Regions from separate parts of the Rhizobium sp. CIAT894 genome, predicted to be linked through region 2. Evidence: predicted binding sites of a transcription regulator. Region 2 holds the regulator's gene; each other region holds the start of a gene.
What was found. The regulator PhoB, encoded in region 2, activates phosphate uptake and scavenging genes when phosphate is short. The targets are predictions, from matches to a motif close to TGTCATNNANCTGTCAT.

Region 1 (5,639 bases), 850 kb from region 2:
TGGCATCGGCTGATGCGCAGAGGCGAGGTGCCGACGCCGGAGCAGATTGCGTCGGCGAATATCCATGCCTATGTCGGCATTGCCATCCTGCTGCTCGCAGCCGTCAGGCTCGGGCTGCGTTTTACCAAGGGGGCGCCGGCCGAGGTCGCGGAGGAACCAGCGATCTTTCGCCTTGCGGCGAAGCTTGCTCATGCCGGCCTCTACATCCTGATCTTCGCCATGCCGCTTTCGGGCATCGCGGCCTATTATTTCGGCATCAATCCCGCCGGGTCGTTCCACGCGGATATTCTGAAAATCATCCTCTGGGCGCTGATCGCGGCGCATGTCGCCGGCGCGCTCGTCCATCAGTTCTATTGGAAAACCAATGTGCTGCGCCGCATGACACTCGGCTGAGCGCCGGCGGGTTCAGTTCACCGCCGTCACCGTAAAGCCCTGCTGGCGCAGCAGTTCGATGACGCCGGCCTTGCCGGGCAGGTGCAGGGCGCCGACCGCCATGAAGACATTGCCGCTCTCGAGAATGGGAGCGGCGCGCTCGGCCATCACCTTGTTGCGGTCGAGGATGACGCGCTGTTCGAAGGCGGCGTAGTCGTTGCTTTCGTCCTTGTCCTCGGGCGTCACGGTCTTCAGCATCGGCATGGTCATGCCGATGTCGCCGGAGAGATAGAGGTCGGTCATCGTCTCCACCACATCGCTCATCCTGTCGCCGAGTTCCAGCGTCTCGATCAGCGATTTCAGATGGAATTCGATCGGCAGGTCGGCCATGGCCTGGATCTGTTCGGCCAGCGTTTCCAGCCCCTTGACCTGTTTGCCCTGAGCAACGGCGTCGGTGGCGATCTTCTGGTCGAGGAACTGCACGCCTTTGGCCTTGCGGGCGATCTCGCAGGCCGGCAGGGCAACGGCGCTGGAGATCATCCACGGCCGCATGCGGGAGACGGCGCTGAGCGGGATGCCACGCTGCTTGAGGCCTGCTTCGAGGCGCTTATAGTCCTCGGGAGAAAGCAGCTTGTCGATCGTCGTGCCGTCGGTGAACATCGTCAGTTCCGGCCGAGCGAGCAGGGCGGCGGTCGCTTTGCGCTCATCGAGAATCTCGTCGGATTCGATGATGATCGTATTCGCCGCGTCGTGGGCGGCCTGGGCGCGCGGCGGCAGGGCCAGCACACGCGGGTCGGTGACATGCATGCTGCCGAGCAGCCACGAGGGTGCAAGTCCGGGCTTTTCGATTTTCCAGAAAATGCCTTTGCCGTTCGGCGTTGCCTCGGCTTCCTTCACCGCCTCGGCATAGCGGGCCGGATCGTTCTGCTGCAGCTCGACCATCAGGTTGCGACCGGTGCAGGCCGCGTCTTCGGCCGCTGCCGGTCTTGCGACGAGGAAGGCGACAAACAAGGCCGCGAGCAGCAGTATATGAAAGGCTGCGATCAACCAGAGAAGCAGATTGGCCGACACTGCAAGGTAAGACGTCCGGCGGCCGATTGATATCGTCATGATGGTGTTTCCGATCACATGCCTTATGCGTGTCATGCTCTACGCCCGGCTTGCGCATATTCCCTTAAGAGAATGCGTTAACGAAAGCTTAGGCGCGCGGATGGGCGCGATCATACACTTCCAGGAGCCGCGAGGCATCCACCCCGGTATAGACCTGCGTTGTCGAAAGGCTGGCATGTCCAAGCAGTTCCTGGATGGTGCGCAGATCGCCGCCGCCGGCAAGCAGGTGGGTGGCGAAGGAGTGGCGAAGCGCATGGGGCGTTGCGGTCTCCGGCAGGCCGAAGGCGCTGCGCAGTTTCTGCATGGCGCGCTGGATGATTGCCGGCTGCAGCTTGCCGCCGCGCGCACCGCGAAACAGCGGCTCTGCTGCCTCCAGATCGTGTGGGCAGAGTGTCCGATATTTCTCGACCGCGTCGAAAACCACGGAGAGCAGCGGTACCAGCCGCGTCTTGTTGCCCTTGCCGGTGATGCGCAGTGTCGTGGCACCCTTTTGCAGATCGGCGGGAACGAGATCCAGCGCCTCGGAGATACGCAGGCCGCAGCCATAGAGCAGCGTCATGACGGCCGCGTCGCGCGCGGCGATCCAGGGTTCGTCGTGCAGTTGGGCTTCGTTGCTGACGACGGTGATCGCCTGGGTGTCCGACAGTGGCTTGGGCAGCGATTTCGGCTGTTTCGGCGAGCGGATCGCGCCGGCGCCGGCGGCATTGACCAGGCCTTTCTTTTCCAGATGGCGCAGCAGCGAGCGCAGCCCGGCGAGATTGCGACCAAGCGAGCGGGCGCCGGAGCCCTGCTTGCGCCGGGCCGCCAGGAAGGCGCGGAAATCGGCGGGGCGCAATTCCCTGATATCGCCAAGCGTCGTCGGGCCGGCGAGGTGACCGGTCAGGAAGGTCAGGAACTGGCGGGTGTCGCGCTCATAGGCATCGAGCGTATGCTCGGAAAGACGACGTTCGCGGGCGAGATTTTCGAGCCATGCGGCCCGTTCCGCCATCAGGCTGGGATCGGCGATGATCAAGAGTTCGTTCACGTCGCTGGCCTTGAATTTGCCTTCAAGTCCGCCAATTTGAAGCAGGAACGGTTATGGAATTGCTAATGCCGGCCAAACCTTTGTCATCCCCGGATCATATTCTCCTGCGATAGCTTTATACCCCATAGACAGGATCTTTCATGGCACGGCGCGATTCCATGACGGCTTTCGGACAGCTCGCGGAAGCGATCGCTCTCGTTTCACAGGGAAAGCCCGGTCATATCGTCGACACGCTGATTGCCGAACGCGGCCAGAGGATCGTGAAACATCCGCTCTGGCCGGTCATGCGACCGTTCCTCTACACGCTGCTGCGCTACAACAAGGCGATCGAATTCGCCAATGCGGTTGCCAAAATGCCGGGTTTCCAGTCGTTCGAATATCTGAGCGGCGTGCTGAAACTCGATATCGGCATCACCAATGGCGAACGCATTCCGAGTAGCGGCGGCTTTATCCTCGTCAGCAATCATCCCACGGGCATTGCCGACGGCGTTGCCGTGTTCGATCTCCTGAAGGCACGCCGGCCGGATATGATGTTCTTCGCCAATCGCGATGCGATCCGCGTCAATCCACGCTTTGCTGAGGTGATCATCCCCGTCGAATGGCGGGAGGAGCATAAGAGCAAGCTGAAGGCGCGCGAGACGCTGCAATTGACCAACCACGCGGTGCGGGAAGGCAAGGCGACGGTGCTCTTTCCCTCCGGCCGCATCGCTTACTGGGCGAATGGCCGGCTGAACGAACGCCCATGGAAGACTTCGGCCGTCGGGCTGGCGCGCAAATATAATCTGCCGATCCTTCCCGTCCACATGACGGCGCGCAATTCCGGCCTGTTCTACTGGCTGGCGAAATGGTCGACGGAACTTCGCGACATGACGGTGTTTCACGAACTGTTGAACAAACGCGGCGACCGCTTCGATTTCGTGATCGGCAATCTCATTCCTGCCGAACATCTGGATGGCGACCTTAACGAGGTGACGAAGGCGCTGGAGAAACATACGGTGCATGATATGGCAGCCGATGGCGACGCGACCTTTGCGCCGGTCGGCCCGCCGGCTGCGGCGATCCCTCGCGAGCTTCCGGTTCCTGCCATTTAAATCGATCGGCACTGCCATGACGACCGATATCCGCATGATCCGCGATCGATTGCCGGATGAGATCGCAGACCTCGAAGGCGAGGCCCGGCGGGAAGGATATTTCCATATCGCCCGGCTGATCGATGACTGGTCGGCTGGTGCCGTCAGGTTCGAGCGTGACGGCGAAAGGTTGCTGGGCGCCTATGTCGATCGGGCGTTTGCCGGCGTTGGAGGCATGACCATTGAAGCCGCCATGCCGGGCGCGTTGCGGATGCGACGTTTCTACATTCGTCCCGCAATGCGCGGGCGCGGCATCGGCCGGATGTTGGCACTGGCGCTGCTCGACCATGCGCGATCGTGCTCCAGCATCGTCACCGTTCATGCGGGAAATACCGGTGCGGCGAAATTCTGGGAGTCGCTCGGATTTCAGGCCACCGGGCGGGATGGCCACACACATCGTCTCGATTTGCATGGCCCGGGTGAGCGCGACGATCCAGCGGTCAGGGATTCGCGCCGGTGATGGATGGCAATCTGCAGGCGGCGTCGAGATTTACGCTCCGATCTCCCGGAGGCGGATGGCCTGGCGTGCCAGCAACCGCTCGATATCGGCAATATCGAGTGCCGAGAGCCTGGCGCCCGGTTTGCGCAGGATGGCGGATTTGATCACGCCGCGCTTGGCAAGCACATATTTGCGGCAGGCAAGGCCGACGCCCTGCTGCTGTTCATAGCGGGCGAGCGGCAGATAGGCGTCGAAGATCGCATGGGCGCGATCGGGATGTCCGGCCGCATAGGCCTCGACGACGCCGACCATCATCTCGGGATAACAGAATCCGGTCATGGCGCCATCTGCGCCGCGGCCCATCTCTTCGGGGAGGAAAAGCCCGCCATTGCCGCAAAGGATGGAGATGCGCCGCATGCCGCCCTTGTCGCTGGCGGCGCGAAGCGCCGATATCTTCGCAAGGCCCGGCCAATCCTCGTGCTTGAGCATGACGCAGTTCGGCACCTCGTTGACGATGCGCTCGATTACCTTGGGCGCGATTGTCACATTGGTGGTGAGCGGATAATCCTGCAGCACGAAGGGCGTTTCACCCAGGGTTTCGCCGACCGACTGGTAGAAGGCGAAGGCCTGGTCGTCGGTCTTGACGGTCCAGGGTGGCGCAACCATGACGCCGGCAGCACCCGCTGCCATGGCGGCTTCGGAAAGTTCGCGCATCGGGGCAAGTCCCGGCGCCGAGACGCCGACCACGACAGGCAGCCGTCCGTCGAGGCGCTTCAGCACACGCTCGACCACGGTCCGCGATTCCTCGGCGGTCAGCTTCGGGGCCTCGCCCAGTTGGCCAAGCACCGTCAGCCCGGTGACGCCGGCGCCCTCGTAGAAATCGACCATGCTGTCGATGCTGCCGAGATCGAGTGCGCCGTCATCGGTGAACGGGGTTACGGCGATCACATAGACGCCCTTGGCATCTTCGGTCAGTCTGGCCATTGGTGCTCTCCAATTCAGCGGCCGAAGAACAGCGCTTCGGCATTTCGAACAAGATCGTCCGGCAATCTATGCAGCCAATCGCTTGCCCGGCAACCTTTTCGTTCGGGCTGCAGGCGATCAGGGATGCAAGAGACGCCGCCCCGTCTTTGCGGTTCCAATTGCATCGATTTGCGGGCATGGTCTCGCCCGATGAGCACAGATTCGTCCGATCTCTTTGGCGCGCTTTTCGAAGCACCGCCCGCGAACCGAACGGTTCCCGTGCTGGTGCCGATGCCGGCGCCCAAACCCTATTCCTATTCGGTGCCGGATGGCATGGCGGTCGAGCCCGGCTCGGTCGTGCAGGTGCCGCTCGGGCCGCGGCAGGTGATCGGCGTCGTCTGGGACGGCGGCGAGGACGGTGTCGATCCGAAGAAACTGCGGCCGATCAGCCATGTCTTCGACTGCCCGCCGCTCTCCCGGGAGATGCGCGATTTCATCGATTGGGTCGCGACCTATACGCTCTCGCCGCCCGGCCTCGTCGCGCGCATGGCGCTGAGGGCGCCGAATGCCTTCGAGCCGGAGCCGATGGTGGAGGGGTTGA
Region 2 (5,639 bases):
ATCGGCAAGGGCTACACCGCCTTCCAGCAGACGGCGATCACCCTGCCGATCGAATTCACCGAGAAGACGATCGACCCGAACAACAAGCGCGCGACCGATCCTTCGGTGCTGGTCGCCGCCAATTACCCGGTTCTGCTGCGCGATGCGATCGTCAAGCAGCTGAACATCAATGCGTCGAGCAAGCCTGACGTGCGCGATGCAACGGCCATGCTCTCCAAGGGTGCGCCGATCCAGCTGCGCGACATGGTCGTCGCCGACCCGTCGATCATCGGCAAGACCGTCAATGTCACGGTGCTCGCCGACGCCAATATCGACAGCGCCAACAAGGGCCAGATCGATCTCTCCGTCGATGAGAAGAACCGCAAGGTCAACGACAAGCAGGTTGGCTGGATGAACCAGCTGAAGGCGAGCGGGGCTCTCCACAAGCAGTTCAACACCGGCCTCTTCGTCAACGGTAATTCCAGCCGTCCGGAGGCCGCAGGCCTCGGCGTCGCCCTCATCGGCTCGCTCTACCTGATGCTGATCGTGCTGGCGCTCTCCCTGCCGATCGGTGTCGCCGCCTCGATCTATCTCGAGGAGTTTGCCCCGAAGAACCGGCTGACGGATCTGATCGAGGTCAACATCAACAACCTCGCCGCGGTTCCGTCGATCGTCTACGGTCTGCTCGGCCTTTCCGTCTTCATCAATTTCGTCGGCCTGCCGCGTTCGGCCTCGCTGGTCGGCGGCCTGGTGCTGACGCTGATGACCCTGCCGACGATCATCATCGCGACGCGCGCGGCTCTGCGCGCCGTGCCGCCGTCGATCCGCGCCGCAGCCCTTGGTCTCGGCGCCTCGAAGATGCAGATGGTGTTCCACCATGTTCTGCCGCTCGCCATGCCCGGCATCTTGACCGGCACGATCATCGGCCTTGCGCACGCGCTCGGCGAAACCGCGCCGCTGCTCCTCATCGGCATGGTCGCCTTCGTCGCCAACGCGCCGACGACGCCGCTCGATCCCTCGACGGCCCTGCCGGTGCAGGTCTATATGTGGGCCAACGAGGCGGAACGCGCCTTCGTCGAACGGACTTCGGGTGCCATCATCGTCCTGCTCCTGTTCCTGATCGTCATGAACATGGGCGCCATCCTCTTGCGTCGTCGCTTCGAGCGCCGCTGGTAAACGGAGTTAAACATCATGAACATGTTGACCGAAGCTGCAGTTGAAAAGGCGCTGGATCAGAAGATGAGCAACGTCCCGTATAAGATGATCGGCCAGGATGTCTCGGTTTACTACGGCGAGAAGCGCGCGCTTTTCGATGTGAACCTGAACATCCGCGAAAACACCGTAACCGCGCTGATCGGCCCGTCGGGCTGCGGCAAGTCGACCTTCCTGCGGAGCCTGAACCGCATGAACGACACGATCGACGGCTGCCGCGTCGCCGGCAAGATCACCCTCGACGGCGACGATATCTATGATCCCGATATCGACGTCGTCGAACTGCGCGCCCGCGTCGGCATGGTCTTCCAGAAGCCGAACCCGTTCCCGAAGACGATCTACGAAAACGTCTCCTACGGCCCGCGCATCCATGGCCTTGCCAAGTCGAAGGCCGATCTCGACCAGATCGTCGAGACCAGCCTGCAGCGCGCCGGCCTCTGGAACGAGGTCAAGGACCGCGTGCACGAATCCGGCACCGGCCTGTCGGGCGGCCAGCAGCAGCGTCTCTGCATTGCGCGCGCCGTCGCCGTCAGCCCCGAAGTCATCCTGATGGACGAGCCCTGCTCGGCGCTTGACCCGATCGCCACCGCCAAGGTCGAGGAGCTGATCCACGAGCTGCGCGAGAATTACACGATCGTCATCGTCACCCACTCCATGCAGCAGGCCGCGCGCGTCTCGCAGCGCACCGCCATGTTCCACCTCGGCAATCTCGTCGAGGAGAACGACACCGACAAGATGTTCACCAATCCCGACGACCCGCGCACCCAGGACTACATCATGGGCCGCTTCGGCTGATTTTGGCGACAGCAAGCCTTCCCTTTATTCGAGGATAAAGCCCCATGGCATCGACACATATTTATTCTGCCTATGATGATGATCTGAAGTTCCTGTCCCGGCGGATTTCCGAAATGGGCGGCCTGGCCGAGCAGATGGTCGCCGAATCCGTCCGGGCGCTGGTCAACGGCGATACGGCGCTCGCCCAGAAGGTCATCTCCGACGACGTGATCCTCGATCACGCCGAGCGTGAAATCGGCGACAAGGCGATCGTCACCATCGCTCGCCGTCAGCCGATGGCCGCCGACCTGCGCGAAATCATGGGTTCGATCCGCATCGCCGCCGATCTCGAACGCGTCGGCGACCTCGGCAAGAACACCGCCAAGCGCGTCATCGCCGTGCAGAGCACCGGCGTTCCCCGCAAGCTCGCCCGCGGCCTCGAGCATCTGTCCGAGCTGGCGCTCGTCCAGCTCAAGGAAGTGCTCGACGTCTACACGACGCGCGCCGCCGACAAGGCGAGTGCGATCCGCGAGCGCGACAACGAGATCGACGCGATGTACACCTCGCTGTTCCGCGAGCTCTTGACCTACATGATGGAAGATCCGCGCAACATCACCAGTTGCACGCATCTTCTCTTCTGCGCCAAGAACATCGAGCGCATCGGCGATCACGCCACCAACATTGCCGAGACCATCTATTACATGGCGACCGGCGCGCAGCCGGAAGGCGATCGTCCGAAGGACGACAGCGCCAACACCGTCGGCGCGGTCACGGAATAACCGCCTAAACCAGACGATTGCGTGCGCGCCCATGTGGGGCGCGCAAAGAGGTCGCAGCCAATTTTTGTGAATTTGCGCAGGATGCATTGCTTAAATCACCCCCGGTTTAAGGATCATGCGCGAGGAGACCGACACGCATGATCCCGAGAGTTGCAGTTGTTGAAGACGAAGAGGCCCTGAGCGTGCTTCTTCGCTACAATCTCGAAGCCGAAGGCTTCGAGGTCGATACCATCCTTCGTGGCGACGAAGCCGAAATGCGGCTTCAGGAGCGCACGCCCGATCTTCTCATCCTCGATTGGATGCTGCCCGGCGTCTCCGGCATCGAGCTCTGCCGGCGCCTGCGCATGCGGCCGGAAACCGAGCGCCTGCCGATCATCATGCTGACGGCGCGCGGCGAAGAGAGCGAACGTGTCCGCGGACTGTCGACGGGGGCCGACGATTACGTCGTCAAGCCCTTCTCGACCCCGGAACTCGTTGCCCGCGTCAAGGCGATGCTGCGCCGCGCCCGCCCCGAGGTGCTGTCGACGGTGCTGAAATGCGGCGATATCGAACTCGACCGCGAAACCCACCGCGTCCATCGCAAGAGCCGCGAAGTCCGCCTCGGCCCGACCGAATTCCGCCTGCTGGAATTCCTGATGTCGTCGCCGGGCCGGGTCTTCTCCCGCTCACAGCTTCTCGACGGCGTCTGGGGTCACGACATCTATGTCGACGAACGCACCGTCGACGTCCATGTCGGCCGCCTGCGCAAGGCGCTGAATTTCTCCAACATGCAGGATGTCATCCGCACCGTCCGCGGCGCCGGTTATTCGATGGAAGCCTGAGGGGTTTCAGCGGAAGTTCGGGGGCGGTTTGGGTCGCTTTACAGAGCTGGCTCCTGCAGCTCATAGGAGCTGTTTCTGCAGGCCTCGCTGTTCCTGCCGCCCTGCTTCCCCCACCCTCCGTCGTCCTCGGGCTTGACCCGAGGACCCATGGCCGCGAGCGCTGCGTTGGCTTTCACACTGACAAAGGGGGCCGTAGCCGAACAAATTCAAGCGCAGTGCTAGCGGCATGGATACTCGGGTCAAGCCCGAGTATGACGGAGAGTGGGGGGCGAGATGGGCAAGAAGCGAGACGTCCGGAAGAATTTCAGCAAATGAGCCAGCGGTTTTGCGTGGTGATCGCGTAAAGTAAAAGGCGGCAATAAAATCAGCGCGTAGTTCGCTATTTGTGGCGGAGTCTCCCCACCCTCCGTCGTCCTCGGGCTTGACCCGAGGACCCATGCGGCAAGCACTGTGTTCGTAAAAAGCGACCACAAGATAGAGCTCATCTCACTTGGAGTTCCAGCCAAAACCCCGAAGCGTTCGCGTCACCCACGCACAAAAAAACGGGCCGCGCGGCCCGTTTTTGCATGTCGACAATGTCTTACCTGCTCAGCCGACCCGCGCTGCTGCCCGGCGGCGTTCGTTGACCGGCTGGTAGGCGAGCTTCTGGTGATAGCTGCAATAGGGCGAATTGTCGGGGGATTCGCAGCCGCAGAAGTGGAAGTCATCCTTCAGCGGATCGCCGACCGGCCACTTGCAGGTGCGTTCGGTCAGTTCCGTCAGGCCGAGGCGGCGCGAGATCGGCACGACCACGTTGCCCTTCGGCACATATTCCATTTCCTCGACCGTTTCGATCTCGATCTCTTCCTTCAGCATCGTCGCGCCCTGCTGGCGGGTAACGGTGCGGGTGGTGGTGGTGGTGATGCGAGAGGCGTAGTTCGGTGCGCGCGGCGCCGATGTGGTGCGCTTCGGCGTTCGCGCGGCGGTGTTCGTGCCGCCGGCCTTGGCGCGGCCCGGAAGGCTCAGCCGGTGCACCTTGCCGATAACAGCGTTTCTGCTGACACCGCCAAGTTGTGCCGCGATCTGGCTCGCGCTCAGTCCTTCGGCCCAAAGTTTCTTGAGTTTCTCGACCCGCTCGTCTGTCCAGTTCATGCCCTGTCTCCACCTTTCGCGTTGGTGATGGCAGAATCCCTCACCGTTGTCCCGGAAGGCTCCGAAACAAGAAACGCCCGATCAATTTTGGTGACTAGTTCCGCCGCATGCAGTCTAGTAATTGAACTTTAACCTAGTGTGAGCCTGACTCCCTGACAAGAGTCGCGGGAATCCGGATGAATCGAATTCCGAGTTTTCCCCAACTTGCTGCCCCGGCGTGTCATTTCTGCAATAATGCCTGTTGAAGACTGAAAATGCTGCTGTACACCCTTGCTGCATGCGCTAAGGGCGCAGTTTTGTTGACATTGCAGCGCGAAAAGGAAATAGTGCCAGTCGCCGCCGCAAGGCGGCATTTTTGATTTTTCGGGCCTGGTTTTCTTAGCCGGAGTCCGGTGATTGACAACGCTGATCGGGAGACCGCGCCATGGCTGAAGCCGCGCCGCTTTATGACACCTATTCTCGTGCCCCGCTGCGGTTCGAGCGAGGCGAGGGCGTGTGGCTGATTACCGAGAGCGGCGAACGATATCTCGATTTCGGCGCCGGCGTCGCCGTCACCTCGGTCGGCCACGGCAATCCGCATGTCGTGGGCGCATTGAAGGAGCAGGCCGACAAGGTCTGGCACCTCTCCAACATCTATGAGATCCCCGGCCAGGAGCGCCTGGCAAAGAGGCTGACGGACGCCACCTTCGCCGACAAGGTGTTCTTCACCAATTCGGGCGCCGAGGCGCTCGAATGCGCGATCAAGACGGCGCGCCGCTATCAGTTTTCCAAGGGCCATCCCGAGCGCTTCCATATCATCACCTTCGAAGGCGCCTTCCATGGCCGGACACTGGCGACGATCGCTGCCGGCGGCCAGGAGAAATATCTCGAAGGTTTCGGCCCCAAGGCGCCGGGTTTCGATCAGGTGGCTTTCGGCGATATCGAAGCGGTGCGCGCCGCCATC
Region 3 (5,639 bases), 1.9 Mb from region 2:
CGCCGGCTGAGACGCTTCGACAGAAAGAACACAGTCACCTCCGAAGCGACGCCGGCACTCCAGAGCAGGCCGACCTCTGTGCCCGATAGACCGAGATGGTGCCAGTAGATCGACGAAAACGCATTGAGCACCGCATGGCTCGACTGCTGGATGGCAACGCCGATCAGAAGCAGCAGCAGGTGCGGTTCACGCAGGCCGCTGCCGGTGGCGGCCGGAATGTCGAGCGGCAGGCCACGGCGCCGCGTCGGGCCGATGCGCGGACAGAAGATCGCCATGACCACGGTCATGATAAAGCCGAACACCATGACGTTAAGCACCATCTCGCCGCCCCACCGGCTGACCAGCTGGCCGCCGACCAGCGTCGAGACGATGAAGGCGATCGAGCCCCACACGCGCATCGACCCGTAATCGAGCCCCCAGCGGCGCACGCCCGAGATGACGATCGATTCGACGACCGGCACATAGGGAGCAAAGGTGGCGCCCTGCAGCGCATAGACGATCGTCACTGGCCAGAAAGTCGTCGTCCAGAAGAGCGCGATCGCCGTCAGCAGCGACAGGCCACCCGACCAGAGCAGCACGTCGGCGCGTTCCTTCAAACGGTCGGCGATCATGGCAACGATAGGCGCCACCAGCACGCGAACCACCATCGGTATGGCAAGGATAATGCCGATCTCGTGGTCGCTGAAACTGTGGGTTGCGAGCCAGACGGGAAAGAACGGCAGAACGATGCCGTTGACGAGCAGCGGCGCGCAATAAGAAAGCGCGCTGAGCAGCCGGAAGCGCGGCGGCGCTCCCTCACCTGTCGGAGAATGTTGAGCGGGAATCATCGGGGGACCTGAAGGAAACTGACCTTGTCCTAACACGGCACCCTGGAGGCGACTATTGCGAGAAATAGCCCTACTGAAACGTTTTAGAAAATAAATAGGGCCTGTCACCTGAAGGTAACGGCTAAATTCCTGAGAGCGCGGGCGCCGAGGCGCCGACACTAAAATCAGGCAGCTTGGGGTGCGAACTCCGCGTCTTCTCGCTCGACGGCGGCAACGGCCGGCACAGCGCTGGCGAGCGCCCGCCAGGTGATCAGTTCGAAGGTGCCGTCCTCATGCTCGGCGACCGCCGTGCAGCTTTCCACCCAATCGCCGGTATTGATGTAGCGGATACCGTCCATATCCTGGATGATGGCATGATGGATGTGTCCGCAGATCACGCCGTCGGCACCGCTTTTACGGGCTTCCTCCGTCACGACGCGCTCGAACTCCCCGATGAAGTTGACGGCATGCTTGACCTGGAGCTTCGCCCAGGCCGAGAACGACCAGTAGGGCATGCCGAGGCGGCGGCGCACGGCCGCCAGCAGGAGGTTGATACGGATCGCCGTATCGTAGGCCCAGTCGCCGAGATAGGCGAGCAGCCGGGCATTGCGGACGACGACGTCGAACTCGTCGCCGTGCAGGATCAGGTATTTCTTGCCGTCGGCGCCATCATGCATCATGCGCTCGACGACCTCGATACCGCCGAAATGCATGCCCGGGAAGTCGCGCAGGAATTCGTCGTGATTGCCGGGGATATAGACGACGCGTGTGCCTTTGCGCGCCTTGCGCAGCAGCTTCTGGACGACGTCGTTGCAGACCTGCGGCCAGTACCAACTGCGCTTCAGGCGCCAGCCGTCGACGATGTCGCCGACGAGGACGATCGTATCGGCCTCATGGTAGCGCAGGAAATCCAAGAGGAAATCCGCCTTCGCGGCCTTCGAGCCGAGATGGACATCGGAAATGAAGAGCGTGCGGAAATGTCTGGGTTCCATCATGTCTATCACGAGCTGCCACTCATGCCCCATCTTTCATCTAGCCTTCCAAAACCAGACTCGTGTTTCAGGAAGATGACAGGCTGGGGAAAAGCCCTGTAAACCCGCTCTTTCGGTCCAGATGGCAATGTCGATCCCGTCCGGCCCCGAAGCTCGCAATACCAACACCCGGGAATCGGAACATCTTATTTTTTGGCCGCGAGGTTCGAGATCTTTCCCGCATACCGAGAATCAAATTAACAGCAATTGCCGATCAAGGCATAACCCCAGGGGATTGATGATGCGCGCCCGCACCGCGACAATGATGATTTCTATTGCACTGCTTGCAGGCTGTGCACCGACGCAGCAGCAATATGATGCGACCGTCACGCTGCTGGAAGGCAGCGCGAGAGCGAGAAATGAGTTCGTCAAAGAGTGTTCAAAGGATTTCGACGCAAATCAGCGTCGTACCGCGGGGATCGTGACAAACGTTTCGGACAAGGACGCTCCGAGGGTCGCCTGCCAGCGATATCTGGCGGCTGCAATCTCCGGTCGCGCCACTTACCAGGATCTCCTCGACATCAAGGCCCACCGGTTTACGCCAAAGCTCGTCAAGATCTTCCAGGGCCGCTGATCTTCCCGAAGACGCTTCTCACTTTTGGAACCGAATCCTCCCGAGTGTTTAAGCCTCGGGAGAATGAAAATGGATGAAGACACCGTCGAGCGGTTCAGGATGATTATGTCGGCGCTTGCCGTGACGATGGAGGTTGCAAGATCGACGGGCCACGGCGATTGGGAGCGAGCGGAGACCAAGTGCTTCGCCCCTCTCCCTTTTCGCCGGCAGTGTTGCCCTGTGGACCCGGCGCGTTCATGATGGCGACGATTCCATATCCGACAATGCGGGATGGCTGATGCGTCTCTTTCTCGTTCGCCACGGCGAATCCCTCGGCAACATCAACGAACAGGCCTATCGCCAATTCGGCGATCACAACGTGCCGCTGACGCAATGGGGCTATCGCCAGGCGGTCGAGGCAGGTAGCGTCATTGCCTCCTACTTGAAGGGATTGCCGAGCCAAATTTCCCCGCTCCACATCTGGTATTCGCCATTCCTGCGCACGCGCCAGAGCAAGGATGCGCTGCTCTCAGCCCTGCCGGAAAGCTCCGTCGGCGATATCAGGGAGGACTATCTGTTGCGCGAGCAGGATTTCGGTCTCTTCACCGAAATCTACGACCATGCCGAGCAGAAGCAGAAATTCCCCGAGGAATTCGAAAAATGGGCGAGGCTGCGCAACAACAGCGGCAAGTTCTATGCGCGGCCGCCGGATGGCGAAAGCCGTGCGGATGTAGCCCAGCGGGTGCGGCTGTTCCTTCAGACAGTAATGCGCGACGCCGAGAACGGCGACCACAACGTCGTCATCGTCGGCCATGGCGTTACCAACCGGGCGGTCGAAATGAATTTTCTGCACCGCCCCGTCGAATGGTTCGAGCGCTCCGACAACCCTGGAAATGCCGATATCACGCTGATCGAGGGAACGCGCCTGCAAGGATACGAGTCGATCCTGCTCCACCAGGCCGCCGACCGGCAGCCCGGACAGGAAGGTGAACTGCGCGATGCCTATGGCGCCGACGTGACGATCACGCCGAAGACCGGGGGACCGTGATCAGGCTTTGAACCGAGCCGGCCGACAGGCGCACAATTTCAACATTGCGAAAATTCCAAGACTGCCTGTCATAGATTTTGGGTCGCAGATGTGCATCTGCACAGCAGGTGAAACCGGCGGCAAGTCATTGCTCGGTCGGGCCTTCCCGAACCTGCAGGATGCGGTCGATAAGGCCCCATTCCACTGCCTCTTCCGCTGTCATGAAACGGTCGCGGTCCATCGCACGCTCGAAATCCTCGTAGGTCCGCCCGCAATGCTCTGCGTAGAGCCGTGTCATACGGTGCTTCGTCCGTCTCATTTCTTCCGCATGGATGAACATGTCCGATGCCTGCCCCTGGAAACCGCCCAATGGCTGGTGAATATGGATGCTGGCATTGGGAAGCGCTGTACGCTCACCCGGCTGGCCTGACATCAACAGGAACGAGCCCATCGAACGGGCGGTTCCCATGCACAGCGTATGCACCGGCGCGCGGATGTAGCGCATCGTATCGTACATCGCGAGACCGCTGGTCACCACACCACCTGGCGAATTGATATAAAGATGGATCGGCTTCCTGGGATTTTCGGCTTCAAGAAACAGCAATTGCGCACAGACGAGCGCCGAGACGGTGTCGTTTACCTCGCCGTTGAGGAAGATGATCCTCTCTCTAAGCAGACGGGAATAGATATCGAAAGATCGCTCCCCTCTGGAGGATTGTTCGACGACCATAGGGACGAGTTGCATCGCTTCGCGCATCGGCGAACTCCAATCGTTTGGGACTATGACGGGAATGGCTTGCCGCGTCAGGCGGCGAGCATCAGGGTCGGGCTGTTGCTGTTGGCCACCGAACTCGCGAGACGCTCGAATGTCGCGCCGGTCAACTCATGGATGATCCGCAGGCTGGTGCCGCCCGATGCATTCGGCGCGATCGTGAAGGTGACGGTGCTTTCGAGAAAGGGCGGGCTGTCGTCGCGCAATCTGTAGCGAACCTCTTTACCCGGTGTCTCGGAGAGCGATCGCGGATCGGCCAGCGCTTCCTTCGGCAGCCACTTCTCCCGGAATTCCGCAATGCTGATTGCCCGCCAGACCTTTTCCGGCGGCGCATCCAGTTCGTACCTCTGTTCGAAGCCGGTTTGCTGTTGTTTGGTCTGCGCTAGGGTCTTCACCTCATTCATTGATCCATATCCTTCAGCAAGAGCTTGAGAGCATCGATGCGGGTGGGCCAGTAGGCACGATATTTCGCCAGCCATTCTGCGATGAGGGCGAGCCCGTCCGGATCGACCTGGTAATTCACGAAACGTCCCTCCCGCTGTTCGCGCACCAGTCGTGCCTCCCGCAACACTGCGAGGTGTTGGGACATCGCCGGCTGGCTGATATCCATACCCTGCCGAAGCGCGCTGGCATTCATGCTGCCGTTCGCCAGCTTCTCGAAAATCGTACGGCGGGTCGGATCGGCCAAAGCCCGGAAAATATCATGCTCCATCATGACGACACATAAGCATACACTTATGCGATTCACAAGCCCGTTTCAGACTTTATATGGATTGGCAATCAAAGTCTGCGACGCAGAGCAACCGCCCGTACCGGCCGCACTCTGTACCGGACGCACGGAGCCGGCGTGGGCCAGTCTCCGCCGGTTCCGATAACGATTGCTTGTCATGGAGACCCTATGTCGGCAACGTCACCGTTGCCGCTTCCTGCCCCGCCGGAGCCTCCTCGTTTACACTCTCCGGCCGCTTCGTCCTCAGGAGACGCAGGACGAAGACGAAGAAGACCGGAACGAAAAAGATCGCCAGCGCCGTCGCCGACACCATGCCGCCGAGCACGCCGGTGCCGATCGCATTCTGGCTGGCAGCACTTGGCCCGGTGGCGATCGCCAGGGGCACCACGCCTAAGGTGAAGGCGAGCGAGGTCATGATGATCGGCCGGAAACGCAGACGGGCGCCTTCGATCGCCGCCTCCATCAGCGATTTCCCCTCGGCAAAGCCATCCTTGGCGAATTCGACGATGAGGATGGCGTTCTTCGCCGACAATCCGATGATCGCGATCAGGCCGACCTTGAAATAGATGTCGTTGGACATGTCGCGGCTCATCACCGCGAGCACGCAGCCGATGACCCCAAGCGGCACGACCAGCATCACCGACAGCGGGATCGACCAGCTCTCGTACAGCCCCGACAGCAGCAGGAAGACGAAGAGGATGCTGAGGCCGAACAGCAACG
Region 4 (5,639 bases), 1.1 Mb from region 2:
TGCTGGCCGTGCAGCAGCTCCCGTTCCTCGGCCGAGGTGACGAGCACCGGCAGCGGCATCGGAAAATGCCGCGCCTTCACCGCATCCGCCATGCTGAAGATGACGTTGTAATAGGCCGCCGATCCGTCCGGCGCGATATTACCGGTCAGCGAGACGATGCGGTGGTTGGGACATTCGATCGCCGGCAGCTGGTCGACGGCCGCCTTCAGCGTGCGGCCGGTGCCGACCGCGAGCACGATCGGTTCCGCCCGCTTCAGCCAGCGCTCGATTTCGGCCGCCGCCGCCTCGGCGATTCCGACGGTGGTCGACGAGGAAGCCGGATCGCTCGGCACCACCTCGACATGTTTCAGCCCGAATTTTCGCCGCAACTGATCGGCGAGTTCAAGACAGGCAGCGATCGGATGATCCAGCCGCACCTTGATCAGACGTTCGGCCACTGCAAGCGACACCAGCCGCTGTGCCGATTGCCGCGAGATTCCCATCGAGGCGGCAATTTCATCCTGGGTGCGCCCGGCGACGTAATAAAGCCAGCCGGCCCGCGCCGCATCGTCGAGCCGTGCAGGAGTCTCGGATCTTTTTGCCATCTAATGCCTACCGCGCAAAGTGAGCCGGCTTGCCGCCGCCGACCAGGATGTGAGTCTATCGCGCCAGATCAAAACAAAATTCCGGCAAATGTCGAGCCCGTTGAAAAGGCCGCCGCCAAATAACCGCCCCGGCAAAACCCGCTCAGGCAAATCCCATTCACGCTAACCATTGCATGACGAGATAGACCCCGGCCTTCACCAGACCGTAGATCACGCCCCCGGCGATGACCAGCGACACCGCCGTCATCACGAAACCGCCGAGCGCAAAGAGCCCGTCACGGCCCATGATACCGAAGGCGAAGACAGAAATGGTGATCGCCGGCAGAATGTTGCCGAGCGGAACCGGCAGCACCAGCACGATCGACAGCGCCAGGCAGGCAAGACCGGCCAGATATTCCGCCGGCGGCTCGGCGAAGATCGCAAGTCTTGGCTTCAGCATGCGCTCCGCCCAGGCGAGCCAGCGATGGATGCGCCCGACGATCGTCTCGAAATCCTCCCGCCGCATCGACCGGTCGGCGATCGCCCTCGGCAGCCAGGGTTTCAAACCGAACGTCAATTGGACCGCCAGGAACACCAGCGGGGCGCCGAGCACGGCCGAGGTGCCCGGCGGCGTGGGGAAAGCGTTCGGCAGCGCGAAGATCAGCATCAACGCGCTGATCGCCCTGTCGCCCATCGTTTGGAACAGATCGCCGATTGAAATCCGCTCCCGGCTCCGATCGGCAGCCATCTGCCGCAGGATGGATGAAAGGCGACGGCCTTTGGGACGTGGTCTTCGGCTTCTGCGTGTGTCGGTATCGGCGTTTTCGATTGTCATGGATCCGAGAAATGATGGAAGTGTAGGGCCAAATTCTGGCGACGCAATATGCCAATTGAATGACTTGCGGGGTGAGAAATTTCGGCCCCGACGGGCAGAGGGGCGATACACGACACAACCCTGAACCCGACGCCAAATGAAAAGCTTGTAATTCCGACCCAACAGTGCGAGCAGACGCTCTGCAAGACCTGAGAAACGGCAGAGTGGCAATGATCATTTCATTCGACATCGGCGGCTCCGCCATCAAGGGCGGTATCGCCCGCTCCGAGACGAATATCGCTCCGCTCGGCCGCCGCCCCACACCTCGGGATGATTTCGCCGCTTTCGTCGAGACCCTGCGCGCCATCATCGCCGAGACCGGCGAAGAGCCGAGTCGCATCGCGCTGTCCATCGCCGGTGTCGTCGATCCCGATACGCAGCGCCTGATCTGCGCCAATATTCCCTGCATCCACGACCGCACACTCGCGGCCGATCTCGAAGCTGAGCTCGGCTTGCCCGTGCTGATCGCCAACGACGCCGACTGTTTCGCCATGGCCGAAGCTGGTCTCGGCGCCGGCCGCGGCCACCGCATCGTCTTCGGTGCCATCCTCGGCACCGGCGTCGGCGGCGGCCTGGTTGCCGACGGACGCCTCGTCAACGAGGCCGGCGGCTTTGCCGGCGAATGGGGTCATGGCCCGATCATCGCATCCGCAGCCGGCAATCCGCCTGTGGCCATCCCTGCCTATGCCTGCGGCTGCGGCCAGAAGGGCTGCGTCGACACGATCGGCGGCGCCCGCGGCCTGGAGCGGCTGCACCGGACGCTGCACGATCTCGACCTTTCCAGCGAGGAGATCATCGGCCAGTGGCGGCATGGAGAGGAGAAGGCGACGCGCACCATCGACGTCTATGTCGATCTCGTCGCCTCGCCCTTGGCGCTGACGATCAACATCACAGGCGCGACCATCGTGCCGGTCGGCGGCGGGCTTTCCAATGTCGAACCGCTGCTTGCCGAACTCGACCAAGCGGTGCGCGCCCGCATCCTGCGCAAGTTCGACCGCCCGCTGGTGGTGCCCAGCCAATGCCGCATCGAACCCGGCCTGATCGGCGCAGCCCTGCTGGGGTTGAACGCCGAAGCGACCGCGTCCTAAAGCATCGGCCACATCCGCACGATCGCTGCGAACCGATCCCAGTCCTTGCGCGCCAAAGGCGTCCACGCCGCTTCGGCGATGGCCGGAAGGCGCGGGAAGACTAACCGGTTGAATTGAGTGCGCGAGGCGATGTTGCCGCTCCAGATACAGGCCTGGATGCCACGCATCTTCCCCTTCAGCGCCTCCGGCAACTCGGCCTCGTAAGCATAGGCGCGCTCGGGCGGCGTAAAACCCGCCCAGCTTGCGCCGGGCTCGGCCCAGGCTTCCGCCTGCGCCATGTCGAGATAATAGGCCTGCCCCGGCGTCATCACCACGTCGTAGCCTTCCTGCGCCAGCTCGCTGCCGAGTTCGGGCCTTTCCCAGGCCATCAGCAGCGTGTCGACGCGGTCGACGCCGCCGCCATGCGAAACCTGGTTCCAGCCGGCGAGCTTCCTGCCGCGTTCCGACAGCATGGTCTTGATGCGCTTCAGGAAATAAGATTGCAGCTCGTCGGTGCCGGCAAGTTTTTCCCGCTTCATCAGCGCCTTGCAGGCCGGCGAGGAAAGCCAGGCTCCATGCGCCACCTCGTCGCCGCCGATATGGACATAAGCGCCGGGAAACAGCGCCACCATTTCGTCGAACACCTTGCCGAGGAATTCATAGGTAAATTCGACCGCCGGATTGAGCGCGTTGTTGGCATAGCCCTGCGGCGAGCGATAACTGCCCGGCGGCTCCTGCCGGTCGATGAGATCGGGCAGCGCTGACAGCGCCGCGGCGCTATGACCGGGAAGATCGATTTCCGGCACCACCTCGACACCAAGCGAGCCAGCATGCGCAACAATGCGCCTGACGTCACCCTGCGTGTAGTGGCCGGCGGGCGCTTCCGGCCCATCGCCGAGTTCCGGCATAAGCACTCCGTCCGGGCCGTGCTGTGCACCGGTTTCCGTCAGTTGGGGATAGGCCTTGATCTCCAGCCGCCAGGCTTCATCGTCGGTCAGGTGCCAGTGAAAGATATTGAGCTTGTTCCAGGCGAGGATATCGATCAGCCGCATGACGTCCGCCGCCGGATAGAAGCGCCCCGACACATCGAGATGGCAGCCGCGCCACTCATGGCGCGGCTGGTCGGCGATCGTGCCGAAATTGGGAAATTGGAAGCGCTCGCGATCGGCGCGGGCGCCGTGCAGCAATTGCGCCAGGCTGATCAGCCCGTATTGCCGCCCGGCTGCATCCGCACTCGAAAGCACGACCTCATGGGCAGAGAAACGCAGTTCGTAAGCGAAAGCGGCGATCGACGATTCGGTGACGAAACGAATGGCCCGCCCGCCTTTGACGACAGACAGCGAGAATGGCACGCCATCGGCCGGATAGAGCCGCTGGTAAAGCGCAAGAACCAGAGAGAGCGCCTTGATCGCATCGGGCCGGGTTCTTTCAACGGGATAGAGGACGATCGGCAAATTTCCTGCTTTCAGACCGAGCGACAGCGGCCAGGGCAGCAGCGCATAGGGCTCCTCGATCCGCCCTGGCGGCAGAAGCGGCGGCGCCACACCGCCATCCCGGCCTTCGAGCATGAGATCGCCGAAACCTATCGCGACGCGACGGCCATCACCGAGCCTCAGATGGGCCGACCGGATGCCGTCGGTCCGATGTTTGGGTTCGTCGGCCAGCCCCTCGACGGTGAACCGCCAGTGCCCGCCGGGGGCAATGCTCAGCCTCTCGGGCGGCTGGAATTCGTGGAAATTCGCAACCTGCCGCGTCAGGCTGGCGCCGTGGCAAACATATTTGTCGGCAACCCGCGTCGACGACGTATAGGCGAGCGAAAACCCGGAAAGCGGCTCGGGTGAAAGATTGAAGAGCGTCAGGATCAACCGTCCCGGACTGCCCTCGACCGGGCTCCAGCTTGCTTCCAGATGGTAGTCGGCCATGGTCGTGCCTCCACCGCAAACTGACTGGCGGCAATGCATCGCCGAGATCGCGGCTGGTCTCCCGGCAAGCTTTTGCAAGCTTAACTTTTTTAAGTCGGCAATGGAATCGGCCGTTCGAATTCTAAGCGGAGCGGGGCAGCGCGGCTTCCTGGAATGACGATGGAATAACGAGTTGGGGCAGTTCGCGTTTTCGCGAACCGCCCCAAATGCACGCTTTGACGGGCGTGCGCCTCGCGAAGGAAAACGGCGCGGCTTTCGCCGCGCCGCCTTCACTCGGCTGCCAACGCCGGCGGATGTCTGTCATCCGCCTCTTCCTGGATGGCGTCGGCATCCCGGCCTGGCTCGTCCTTCGCCTTCGGCTCGCGGCCGAAGAAAAGGGCGTAACCGGCGGGCAGAACCAGAATGGTAAGCACTGTCGCAACCAGGATGCCGCCCATCATCGCGTAGGCGAGCGGACCCCAGAAGACGCCGCGCGAGATCGGGATCAGCGCCAGCACAGCCGTCAGCGCCGTCAGCATGATCGGCCGGAAACGCCGCACGGCAGCACCGACGATCGCCTCCTGCCGGTGCATGCCGGCCTTGATATCCTGGTCGATCTGATCGACCAGGATGATCGAATTGCGCATGATGATGCCGAGCAGCGCGATGACGCCGAGGATCGCCACGAAGCCGAAGGGCGCGCCGCTGATCAGCAAGGCGGCAGCCGCACCGATGATGCCGAGCGGCCCGGTGGCGAGCACCAGCATCGCCTTGCCGAAATGCTGCAGCTGCACCATCAGCAGCACGATGATGACGGCGAGCATGATCGGCGCCTTGGCGGCGATCGACATCTGGCTTTCCGCCGCATCCTCGGCGCCGCCCTGTATCTCGACATTATAGCCGGCCGGCAGGCTGTCGCGCAGGTCCTTCATGTCGGCATACATCTTCATGACGACGTCGTTCGGCTGCACACCATCCGGCAGCGTCGCGCGCACCGTGATCGTCGGCAGGCGATCGCGCCGCCATTCGATGCCCTGCTCCATCACAGGCACGACCTTGGCAAGCTGCGAGACCGGCACGAAACCGCCGAAATCCGTCGGCACATAGACCGAATTGACCGCCGACAGCAGCGAGCGGCTGGCATCCGGCTCGCGGGCGACGATCGAGACCGTCTCCTCGCCGTCGCGGAAATCGTCGAGCGGCGCACCGGACATGGCGGTCTGCAGCATCTGGC

Region 1: RHEC894_RS20310 (1-acyl-sn-glycerol-3-phosphate acyltransferase) is a predicted target of PhoB. The motif match lies at 2,588-2,604, and genes of this name have one in related genera.
Region 3: RHEC894_RS11935 (UDP-2,3-diacylglucosamine diphosphatase) is a predicted target of PhoB. The motif match lies at 1,863-1,879, and genes of this name have one in related genera.
Region 4: RHEC894_RS19180 (family 20 glycosylhydrolase) is a predicted target of PhoB. The motif match lies at 4,580-4,596, and genes of this name have one in related genera.

What each region holds. Positions count from the first base shown of each region.
Region 1 covers NZ_CP020947.1:4,133,958-4,139,596, reverse strand. Annotated here, with positions in the region: gene RHEC894_RS20325 (cytochrome b/b6 domain-containing protein) at 1-393, shown strand, start outside; gene RHEC894_RS20320 (TraB/GumN family protein) at 406-1,482, opposite strand; gene RHEC894_RS20315 (tyrosine recombinase XerC) at 1,571-2,506, opposite strand; gene RHEC894_RS20310 (1-acyl-sn-glycerol-3-phosphate acyltransferase) at 2,647-3,597, shown strand; gene RHEC894_RS20305 (GNAT family N-acetyltransferase) at 3,614-4,096, shown strand; gene RHEC894_RS20300 (dihydrodipicolinate synthase family protein) at 4,127-5,059, opposite strand; gene RHEC894_RS20295 (primosomal protein N') at 5,249-5,639, shown strand, end outside.
Region 2 covers NZ_CP020947.1:557,193-562,831, forward strand. Annotated here, with positions in the region: gene pstA (phosphate ABC transporter permease PstA) at 1-1,155, shown strand, start outside; gene pstB (phosphate ABC transporter ATP-binding protein PstB) at 1,171-1,986, shown strand; gene phoU (phosphate signaling complex protein PhoU) at 2,031-2,744, shown strand; gene phoB (phosphate regulon transcriptional regulator PhoB) at 2,882-3,565, shown strand; gene RHEC894_RS02760 (GcrA family cell cycle regulator) at 4,154-4,696, opposite strand; gene RHEC894_RS02765 (aspartate aminotransferase family protein) at 5,121-5,639, shown strand, end outside.
Region 3 covers NZ_CP020947.1:2,410,353-2,415,991, forward strand. Annotated here, with positions in the region: gene RHEC894_RS11930 (MFS transporter) at 1-827, opposite strand, end outside; gene RHEC894_RS11935 (UDP-2,3-diacylglucosamine diphosphatase) at 992-1,831, opposite strand; gene RHEC894_RS11940 (hypothetical protein) at 2,079-2,411, shown strand; gene RHEC894_RS11945 (phosphoglycerate mutase family protein) at 2,689-3,438, shown strand; gene RHEC894_RS11950 (ATP-dependent Clp protease proteolytic subunit) at 3,563-4,174, opposite strand; gene RHEC894_RS11955 (SRPBCC domain-containing protein) at 4,222-4,593, opposite strand; gene RHEC894_RS11960 (metalloregulator ArsR/SmtB family transcription factor) at 4,590-4,904, opposite strand; partial or broken gene RHEC894_RS11965 (efflux RND transporter permease subunit) at 5,086-5,639, opposite strand, start outside.
Region 4 covers NZ_CP020947.1:3,897,642-3,903,280, forward strand. Annotated here, with positions in the region: gene RHEC894_RS19165 (sugar-binding transcriptional regulator) at 1-584, opposite strand, end outside; gene RHEC894_RS19170 (exopolysaccharide biosynthesis protein) at 742-1,320, opposite strand; gene RHEC894_RS19175 (ROK family protein) at 1,608-2,525, shown strand; gene RHEC894_RS19180 (family 20 glycosylhydrolase) at 2,522-4,426, opposite strand; gene RHEC894_RS19185 (efflux RND transporter permease subunit) at 4,696-5,639, opposite strand, start outside.